Regions from separate parts of the Salinivibrio sp. SS2 genome, predicted to be linked through region 2. Evidence: predicted binding sites of a transcription regulator. Region 2 holds the regulator's gene; the other holds the start of a gene.
What was found. The regulator PurR, encoded in region 2, represses purine synthesis genes. The targets are predictions, from matches to a motif close to TNANGNAAACGTTTNCNTNA.

Region 1 (5,509 bases), on a different contig from region 2:
GGGCATTGTATTGGTTGCGATGCTAGGGGTGGGGGTGGCTGATCAGTCAGGCTTTATCACCACCGGTCTGAAGAAAATGTTGAGTGTGACGCCGAAGCAAGCGCTTACACCAATGCTGATTTTGGTGGCGATCGTGTCACACACTGCGGCGGATGCAGGCTATGTGCTGGTGATCCCACTAGGCGGGATTATCTTCCATGCGGCGGGACGCCACCCATTGGCGGGGATTGCCGCCGCATTTGCCGGTGTCTCGGGGGGATTTTCAGCGAACTTTATTCCGTCTGGCATTGATCCTTTACTCGCTGGATTTACCGAATCAGCCGCTCACGTATTGGATGATACCTATCAGGTGAACCCACTCGCAAACCTCTACTTTACTGGACTGTCATCGATTTTGATTGTGGCATTAGGCTGGTTTGTAACCGAGAAAATCATTGAACCGCGCCTTAGCCGCACGCCGATTGATGAGGATGCTGAAGACGCTCCTGATCTTGGTTCATTCACGGCGATTGAAGGCAAAGCCTTTAATCGCGCAGGCTTGGCCATGTTGGTGGGAATTGCTGCGCTTGTTGCTGCTGCTTGGCCGGATACATCGCCGCTTCGCTCTCCGTCAGGGGAATTGACCGCATTTGATGCGCCGATTATGCAATCAATCGTACCGCTGATTTTCGTGCTCTTTATTATTCCGGGCATTGTCTACGGCAAAACCGCAGGTACCTTTAAAACCAGCCAAGACGTAATCAAATCCATGTCGGATACCATGGCGACTATGGGTGCGTACATGGTGATGGCGTTCTTCTGTGCGCAATTTTTGGCTGCATTTACCCAATCCAACATTGGTACTTTGTTAGCACTCAACGGCGCTGAGTTGCTGCAATCGATGAAATTGCCGGGTGAAATGACGATTGTGGGTATGATCCTGCTCACCGCCATGGTCAACTTACTGATCGGGTCGGCATCGGCAAAATGGGGACTGATTGGTCCGATTCTCGTACCAATGCTGATGGTTGTCGGTATTTCGCCTGAGCTATCACAAGCGGCGTATCGTGTGGGTGACTCTGTCTCTAACATTATTTCGCCATTGATGGTGTTCTTCCCGCTAGTGGTGGTGTATTGCCAGCGCTATGTGAAATCGACCGGGATTGGCACTGTGGCTTCGTTAATGATCCCATACTCCATCACTATGCTGGTGGGCTGGACGCTTTTCCTTCTGGCTTATTGGGCGGTTGGGTTGCCGTTGGGCATTCAAGCAAGCTATCAATACTTGGTTCAATAACGCGTTCCTACGTGACGACAGACAAGCCGGCCTTCGAGCCGGCTTATTTGTGTCGTATACTTGGCGCCATCTCAATGGGTGAAGTTACAGGGTTTTGAATGAGCGAGTTGCAAACGCCATCAAACGAGCACGAAAAATACATGCGCCACGCCATGACGCTGGCGGAAAAAGCCGAGCAAGAGGGTGAAGTGCCGGTCGGGGCTGTGGTGGTGTACCAAGGGGAGATTATCGGGACCGGATGGAACCGTTCAATTACCCAACATGATGCCTCTGCGCATGCGGAAATCATGGCACTGCGCCAAGCAGGTCAAGTGCTGGGGAACTATCGCCTGATTGATGCTGACTTGTATGTCACTTTAGAGCCTTGTCCGATGTGTGCGGCGGCTATGGTACATAGCCGTATTCGCAACGTTTATTTTGGTGCCTCCGACCCTAAAACCGGTGCGGCAGGATCGGTGATGAACTTGCTCAGTTACGAGGGCGTGAATCATCACGTGGCATCGCAAGGGGGGGTACTTGAGGATGCTTGCCGTGAGCAGCTTCAAGCGTTTTTTCGTCGTCGCCGAGCCGAAAAAAAAAGCCGCTAAAAAAGCGGCTCGAGAGCAGGGCGAGGGTTAAAACGCATCGTCAAAGGCGGCGAACTCGCGGATGGCAAACGTACGTTGTCGCCAAAGCACTTTCTTGTGCATATTTTGACGCATGCGCTTACGCCGGTTAGCGGCGGAAATCGTGTTTTTACGGAAGTTACTTCTCACGAGCCGTTTTCTCGGAACCATACTGCCCTCATTGCTGTTGCTGGTTAGCGTCGCTTTGTGGTGACGTTTCGTCAGTGTCTGTGACGGTTTCAGACTCTTGCTCAGGCGCTGGCGCGACAATGGTTTGTAGGCCGCCTAAATCTTCAACCTGCTCATTGTCGAGCGCTTCAATATGCGCTTTTTCATAGCCTAGAATACTTTGATAATAACGGCGGATATTTTCGACGTAGCTTAACGCCTCGTATCCACGCGCATAGCCGTAGCGTGTTTGGGTATAGTATTGGCGCTTGGCAAGCATGGGCAGACGCTTTTTCACATCACTCCACGAGTTAGGATTGGCCCCTTGTGCCTCCGTGAGGCGGCGTGCATCCATCATGTGGCCAAAGCCGATATTGTACGAGGCAAGCGCGAACCAAATACGTTCGTGCGGGTTCACGCTATCCGGTACGCGTTCCAAGACCCGTTGCAGATAAAGGGCGCCGCCTTTAATGCTTTGCTCGGGATCAAGCCGGTTGCGTACGCCGACAGATTTTGCGGTCGGTAAGGTCAGCATCATCATGCCGCGTACACCAGTCGGTGAAATAGCGCGCGGGTTCCAATGTGATTCCTGATAAGACAGAGCGGCGAGCAAACGCCAGTCAAATTCATTGGCGTATTTTTTAAATAGCGGCTCCCACTTGGGCAGTTTGCTCTCAATCGCGCGCAAAAAGGCGCGGGTATCGACGTAATCAAACTGATCCACGTGACCAAAGTATTTCTCTTCCAAAATCGCCAGTTCGCCGCTTTGAGCGAGATCACCAAAAAATTCCACCATCAGGGCGTAAACGCTGCTATCGCCTTGCTTTTTCATAAACCAAGCGACGGGCTCGTCTTCGCTCAGTTCCATCGCGACGGTGATATCAGGGTGGGTGCGTTGGATCAGTGCAATGTCGACGGAGTCGGCAATGGTAAAGTCGATGTCACCATTCGCGACTTGTTTGAGGAGTTCGTCGTCATCGGCATCTTGGACGACTTGCCAAGACAGTGCAGGATGGGCTTGTTTCAGTGATTGCAATGTTAAGTCATGACTGGAGCCTTCAACCACTGCCATTACAGCATCATCTCGGTTGAAGTCATCGACATCACGCGGTCGCCAGTGGCCGTTTTTATACACGACTTGTTGGCTAACAAAATAGTACGCAGGACCGGGGCGAAAGGCGTCAAGGCGTTGCGGTGTGATGGTCAGGCCCGCGGCAATAATGTCAACATCGCCGCGCTCAAGGGCGGGAAAGAGGCCGGAGAGCGTGTAGGTAGGCGTCATTTCCAATTTTACGCCCAGCTTATCGGCAAAGCGCTTGGCTAAATCATAATCTAGGCCGGTTGGGCCATTAGGACCGATGTAATAAGAAAGCTGATTATTGAGTGTGCCCACTCTTAGCACGCCGCGATCGCGGATTTTTTCGAGAGTCGTACGGTCATCAAAATGCCAATCACAGCCCGCCAAAGGCAGGGTTAGCAGCAAAAGGGCCACGCAGGCAATCCAAGATGGCAGAGTAAATCGACGCTGTCTCAAAGGCTGTTGCTCTTGTTGCGGGCCGGCGTGAAGACACAGGCCGTGATCAATGGACCCTCCATTCTACGTGAATAGGCGTCCGACCGATAGAGGGGAAATTTTTTGCGCAAACGGTTGCGCCAGGTGTGTTGCCCGCGAGGATTTTCCCCTATAATGGCCGCCGCTTGCTTAAAAGGCCAGCAAAAAATGGGCGTAAACCTGCAGACAGCAAAGGCTGCTGCTAGTGTGAGTTGTGATACCCAAGTTTACATGCCAACGCGTGTTAATTTGGGTATACCCCTTTCACTAACTGCTAACGAGAGACGTACGCACATGGATATTTTGCGTGGTTCCCCCGCACTGTCTGAGTTTCGTGTCAATAAACTGCTGGCTAGCTGTCAAGCGCATCAGTTGCCAGTCACGGCACTGTATGCTGAGTTTATTCACTTCGCTGATTTGCATCACCCCTTGGATAGCGCGAGTCGCGAAAAGCTCGAAAAGTTGCTGACTTACGGGCCCACTTTACCGCCGCATGCGCCTGAAGGGACGCTGTTTCTCGTTACGCCTCGTCCTGGCACCTTGTCGCCGTGGTCATCCAAAGCAACCGATATTGCCCATAACTGTGGCTTGGACGCGGTGAAACGCTTGGAGCGCGGTACGGCGTACTATATTCAGTTATCTGCTCCTTTGACCAGTGAGCAACACGCAACCTTAACCGGATTGTTGCACGATCGGATGATGGAAGCTGTGTTCAGTGAGCTTGAAGCGGCCGCGGTGCTATTCGAGCAAGCGGAACCTGCGCCGATGCATAGCGTAGACATTCTCTCAGGTGGCCGCGCCGCCTTAGTCGAGGCCAACCAAGCCTTAGGGTTGGCACTGGCAGAAGATGAAATTGACTATCTGGTCGAGAACTTCACCCAGCTGGAGCGTAATCCTAACGACATCGAACTGATGATGTTTGCGCAAGCCAACTCAGAGCATTGCCGACACAAAATTTTCAACGCCGACTGGACCATTGATGGTGAAAAACAGCCTAAATCGCTGTTTAAAATGATTAAAAACACCTATGAGCAAACCCCAGATAACGTGCTGTCGGCGTATAAAGACAACGCAGCCGTGATGACGGGCTCAAGCGTTGGGCGCTTTTTCCCCAGCCCTGACAGCCACACTTATCAATATCACCATGAGCCGGCTCACATTTTGATGAAGGTGGAAACCCACAACCATCCTACCGCGATTTCACCGTGGCCAGGCGCGGCAACAGGCTCTGGCGGTGAGATTCGTGATGAGGGGGCAACCGGTGTCGGGGGCAAACCCAAAGCAGGATTGGTCGGTTTTTCCGTCTCTAACCTCAAGATTCCCGGCTTTATTCAGCCGTGGGAGCGCGATTATGGCAAGCCTGAGCGCATTGCCACTGCGCTCGATATTATGCTGGAAGGCCCGTTAGGCGGCGCGGCGTTTAACAACGAATTTGGCCGACCTAACTTGCTGGGTTATTTCCGCACCTATGAGCAATTGGTGACCTCGCATGCCGGTGAGGAAGTGCGTGGCTATCACAAACCCATCATGATCGCCGGTGGTATGGGTAACATCCGTGACGGCCATGTGCAAAAAGGCGAGATTGATGTGGGCGCCAAACTGATTGTGTTAGGTGGTCCGGCGATGAACATCGGCCTTGGCGGCGGTGCAGCATCGTCGATGGCATCAGGCCAGTCGGCGGAAGACTTAGACTTTGCCTCGGTACAGCGTGAGAATCCAGAAATGGAGCGTCGCTGCCAAGAGGTGATCGATCGTTGCTGGCAGCTTGGCGACGATAATCCGATTGCCTTTATCCACGATGTGGGCGCAGGTGGCCTGTCCAATGCGATGCCAGAGCTGGTCGATGATGGCGGCCGCGGTGGACGCTTTAACTTGCGTGACATTCCTAATGATGAGCCGGGAATGAGT
Region 2 (5,509 bases):
GAGTGATACCGTGCTGACCGCAGCGGCACCGTTCGCTTTTTGTGCGTCAATGCGGCTTGCATACACCGCGATAACGTCTGATGACGAATCCGCCGTGTTTTGCGTCTCCGCCAACGCTGAAGGAATAAATGCCAATGTGCCAAGGGCAGCACCGATAGCAAGCTTGATCGTAGAAGGAGTCAATACTTCCGAGACGTCCGTTTTTAACAGCATGGGTCTTCCTATTGAGCCAATCAAAAATGAGAATCATGAACAATTTGGCAGGATTGTATTGATCATTAACGGCAATGTAAACGATAATTGCTCGTAATTAGGTTTGTAACTCATAATTACATTTACGTTCACTAACAGTGTGTAATGGACTGACGTCGAGCATTGCACTCACATTGACTGGTTTAATAAATAAAGGAATTCATCATGGCAACTGCCGCGGTTAGACTGCTTGCCCTCGCCTCAGCACTACTCTCACTCTCTGTCACAGCATCACCACGCATTGTCAGCGCGGGGGCCGGTGTAACAGACTTACTGGTTGAATTAGGTGCAACAGAACAGATAGTTGGCATTGATGTCACCAGCCATCTACCGAATAAAGACGTGCCGAATGTCGGCTATCATCGCCAGCTCGCCGTCGAAGGTGTGCTGTCTTTATCACCGACTCTAGTCGTAGGCTCAGATGAAATGGGCCCTACCCCGGTTTTGGAGAAAATCGAAGCGTCAGGGGTAACCGTGGCTCGACTGTCTAGTGAACCCAGCGTCGAGACACTCAAAACACGGATTGAAAAAGTCGCGAGTCTCACCCACACAGAGTCCAAAGCCGCAGAGTTACTGACCGACATAGACACCAAGATTGCGACATTAAAAGCGCATGCCCCCAAAACCGCGCTCAAAGGCGTGTTTCTTCTGGTTCACCAAGGACGTCCTGCCAGTGTCGCGGGTGCCAATACCTCACCGGATACCTTGTTGTCGCTGATGGGTGCGACTAACCCTGCCGCCACGGCGCTCAGTAGCTATAAACCACTGTCGCCAGAAGCGTTACTGGGCTTTGATCCGGACTTTATCTTGGTCATGCAACGTTCTCTCGACCAGCTAGGTGGTATTGAAGGACTCGCTGATGCCGTGCCTTTACTCAATGCCACGCGCGCATTCCAACAGCAGCGTATTATTCCAATTGACGGCAGTGTGTTAGTGGGAGGTCTTAGCCTGAAATCACTGGATGAAGCCATTCGTATTCAGCGCACCGTCGTTGGAGAGAACGACTAATGCAAGCGTCTTTTCGATCCTCACAGTCGCATGTTTTTCCAGCGCTCATCGTTGCACTTGTCGTCGTAGGGATAACGTCTATCGCGGTGGGACAATGGCAACTTGGCTGGCTGACCAGTTTACAGAGCTTAACCCCTTGGCATGACAATGTTGAGCCGCATGTACTCGCCATCGTTCAACAAGTTCGATTACCTCGAACCTTGCTGTGTATTTTTATCGGTGCATTGCTCGCCGTTTGCGGCACTTTGATGCAGGGGCTTTTCCGCAACCCTCTCGCTGACCCGGGTATTATCGGTGTCTCTGGCGGCGCATCATTAGGAGGCGCACTGGGCTTGCTATTGCTCTCTTGGGGCAGTATCGAGGCCAGCTTTGTGTTTTCGGTGCCTGCCTTTGCGTTTATCGGTGCACTACTGGCAACCCTATTTGTATACAGAATTGGCACAACGGCCATGGGCAGTTCGGTGACCATCATGTTGCTAGCGGGCATTGCGATCAGTGCATTGTCCGGCGCTGCATTAGGTTTGATTAACTATGTGGCGGATAACCAAACGTTACGAGACATCGCCCTTTGGTCGATGGGGTCACTGACCGGTGCGACTTGGGGACAAATTGTTCTCACTGGCATCGCTGCATGCTTACTCACGGTGTTTGCCTACCAGCGCGCACGCCACTTAAATGCCCTTTTGCTCGGTGAAAACGAAGCGGCGTATTTGGGCATTGATGTACACCATTTAAAACGCCTACTCATTGTTGTGACCGCGGCGGGAATGGGCATTGCGGTAAGTGCTGCCGGTCTTATCGGCTTTGTGGGTCTAGTGATCCCACACATTGGACGTTTAATTGCCGGTCCGGATCATCGCACACTGGTGCCCTTATCAGCCATTCTTGGTGCCCTGTTACTGACCTTGGCCGATATTGTTGCCCGTGTCATTGTCGCCCCCGCCGAATTGCCTGTTGGCATTATTACCGCCTTAATGGGTGCTCCTTTCTTTTTATGGCTTCTTATTCAACAACGAAAAGCAGTGGTTCACGAATGACAGATTCTGCCCTTCAAATCTCCAAGCTCAGCTATGCGCTTAACGGCCGTCAACTGCTAAGCGAGATTGATCTCGCCTTTACTGCCGGCCAGTTACACGTTTTACTCGGGCCGAATGGTGCGGGGAAAAGTACACTGTTAAAGCAATTGATTAGCGACAAACATCAGCATGGCAGTGTGCAGTTTTGGCAACAGCCAAAAAGCCAGTGGCAAGGCGAAGAATTTGCCCGACGAGTTGCCTTCCTTCCCCAACATAGCGGGCTCACGTTTGCATTCTCCGCGCAAGAAGTAGTCGAGATGGGGGCGACACCACTAAAGGCAAACCGAGAACAGATCGCGGCCCTTGCTAACGAGCAACTAACGGCATGGGATATTAGCCATCTTGCTCATCGACCGTATCCGATTTTATCTGGCGGTGAAAAACAACGCGTACACATGGCACGCGTGTCATTACAGCTAGCACAAACCGCACCAGATCAAGCGATACTGATGCTGGATGAACCCACTTCGGCCTTAGATATTACCCATCAACATTACACCCTAAAGCGCTGTCGAGCACTCGCTGACCAAGGAATGACAGTGCTATTGGTGTTGCACGACCTGAATTTGGCGGCGCAATACGCCGATCAACTGCATTTTCTGAAAGCAGGTCGAATCGTCCTATCCGGCGACCCGTGGCAGTGTTTTAGTAGTGATAGAGTGGCAGACATCTACCAATACCCGCTGACCGTTCTGACTCATCCGGAGCATGACTGCCCACTGATCGTGTCTTAATTGATAAATACATCATAGCTGGCTCACAAAACCGTCTGTTGGTCCATTTTCGCTGATCAGACCAATTGCGAGTGTGCGCCAACCTAAGTAAACTGAGAGCGCAACCGATTAGCTATGAGAATGGATGAAATCGGATTCGTTACCTTCGCAACCGTCTGATGTGCCGGGATTGTGAAAGACATCGCCGCTGACGAACAGCGGCGTTTTTCTGTAAGGTCGCGAGTAACGATCCCTACGCATTACTACAAAGAAGAATCAAGATGGCAACGATTAAAGATGTCGCGCGTCTCGCCGGTGTATCGACCACGACGGTGTCACACGTGATAAACAAAACCCGCTTTGTCGCAGAGAAGACGACTGAGAAAGTATGGCAAGCGGTTGAAGAGTTAAACTACGCCCCAAGTGCTGTGGCGCGAAGCTTGAAATGCAACACAACACGTACACTGGGTATGCTGGTGACCAAATCCACCAACCCCTTTTTCGCCGAGCTTGTTCACGGTGTGGAAGACTATTGCTACAAGCAAGGCTACACACTGATTCTCTGCAATACCGAGGGAAACCTTGAAAAGCAACGCGACTACCTGCGTATGTTGTCAGAAAAGCGCGTCGACGGACTCATTGTGGTGTGCTCTGATCTCAACGAAGATTTGATGCTGTTATTAGAAAAAAAACGCGATCTGCCTATGGTCGTGATGGATTGGGGCAGTCACCATATCGATACAGACCGCATAGAAGATAACGCTGAATTAGGCGGTTACCTTGCCACCAAACACTTTATTGATAATGGACATACTAAAATTGGCTGTATTTCCGGCCAAATGGATAAAAATACCTGTAAGCATCGCTTAAACGGTTATTTCCGTGCGTTAAAAGAAGCCAACATTACAGTGAATGAAAACTGGCTGATTGAGGCGGATTTCGAAGCCGATCAAGCGCAAATTGCCGCGAAGCAATTAGCGACAATGTCAGACCGCCCGACCGCTGTCTTTTGTTTTAATGACATTATGGCATTAGCGGCGATTAGTACGTTTAACGAGCACGGCTTGAAAGTGCCAGATGATATATCGGTGATTGGTTACGATAATATTGATCTCACCGAGTATTTCTCGCCACCATTGACAACTATTCACCAGCCCAAACGCCGTCTAGGCAAAACGGCCGTCAAGCTCTTGCTCGCGCGAATTGCCAACAACGAGACTCAGCAGCAAGTGTTCGAAATGCAACCTGCACTAGTGAGTCGACAATCAGTTAAAACCATAGATTAGTGTTTTTATTACACTTTTATGACACACCGTCTCCTTTGTGAGACGGTGTGTCTAATGAGAGACAACTCGATGAACCCTTCACTTAGCCATTAATCATTTACAGCCCTCTTGAACTAAGATCACATTTTTAAATGCTGCTTGGGACGACATCACTGTCTAATTATTATATGCTTAATAGCGTTTGAACAAGGCAAACCATGGCGAAAGCATGGGACGCAAAGCCACCGGCCTAATAACTTCCACTAGTGTTTGGGAGTTGATGGCAGCGGGGTTGCCAACAATTAATGATCGAAGCTGACAACTATTTGATAGATCGTTGACAACTCTGTGGTTTTGCCTTGTTACATTTTGACGTCTTTTTTGGGCATTAGTAATTCATCGAGATATTAATCAAATGGATAAACCAGCTTTAAAGAATGCAATGAAGTTATTTGCCAAATTTGGCAGCATTAAGTCCCGTTCAATGTTTGGCGGATTCGGTATTTTCTGTGACGATACCATGTTCGTTTTAGTCGTAGAAAACCAGCTCCACTTACGAGCCGGAAAAGAAAATGAAACACTATTAAAACAACAAGGCCTCGAGCCCTACGTGTATAAGAAAAGAGGATTTCCAGTTGTAACTAAGTATTTTGCAATACCAGAAGAATGGTGGGACGATGAAGAAAAGTTATTGTCAGAAGCAAAATACGCCCTAGAAGTAGCGAAGCGAGATCGAGCTGAGAAAAACAGGACTTCGCCAACAAGATTAAAAGATCTACCTAATTTACGGCTGGCAACCGAACGTATGCTGAAAAAAGCAGGTATTACATCTCCAGCAGATTTGCAGCAACAAGGTGCCGTTAATGCCTATAAAGCTCTTCTCTCGGCGCATGAAAAAGAGCTAAGCTTGGAATTACTGTGGTCACTAGAAGGTGCGATTACTGGCAAGCATTGGTCTGTGGTTCCACCCCAACGTCGCCAAGAATTATTACAACATTTAGAAAATTAATTCCTCACACCCCCCATACCTCTCTACCTTTTTTGTGAGCAATGTTCGCGTCCAACACCGCCTTTAAGGCGGTGTCGCTTTTTCTGAACGCGCTAAATGCTCAATAAATCATCATTCAAACTAATTTCAGACATAAAACGAAAGTTTCTTGCGATCGGTCGGGTCTGGTTAAAGGTACGATTAAGG

Region 1: the regulator PurR is predicted to act here: its motif matches at 3,686-3,705, upstream of purL (phosphoribosylformylglycinamidine synthase).

What each region holds. Positions count from the first base shown of each region.
Region 1 is NZ_MEBP01000124.1:61,862-67,370, forward strand. Features, by position in the region: gene BGK46_RS15190 (AbgT family transporter) at 1-1,276, shown strand, start outside; gene tadA (tRNA adenosine(34) deaminase TadA) at 1,375-1,863, shown strand; gene BGK46_RS17655 (hypothetical protein) at 1,891-2,052, opposite strand; gene mltF (membrane-bound lytic murein transglycosylase MltF) at 2,060-3,529, opposite strand; gene purL (phosphoribosylformylglycinamidine synthase) at 3,896-5,509, shown strand, end outside.
Region 2 is NZ_MEBP01000064.1:46,155-51,663, reverse strand. Features, by position in the region: gene BGK46_RS05600 (TonB-dependent hemoglobin/transferrin/lactoferrin family receptor) at 1-213, opposite strand, end outside; gene BGK46_RS05595 (heme/hemin ABC transporter substrate-binding protein) at 418-1,260, shown strand; gene BGK46_RS05590 (FecCD family ABC transporter permease) at 1,260-2,297, shown strand; gene BGK46_RS05585 (heme ABC transporter ATP-binding protein) at 2,294-3,070, shown strand; gene purR (HTH-type transcriptional repressor PurR) at 3,331-4,335, shown strand; cyclic di-GMP riboswitch class I at 4,515-4,614, shown strand; gene BGK46_RS05575 (TfoX/Sxy family DNA transformation protein) at 4,730-5,323, shown strand.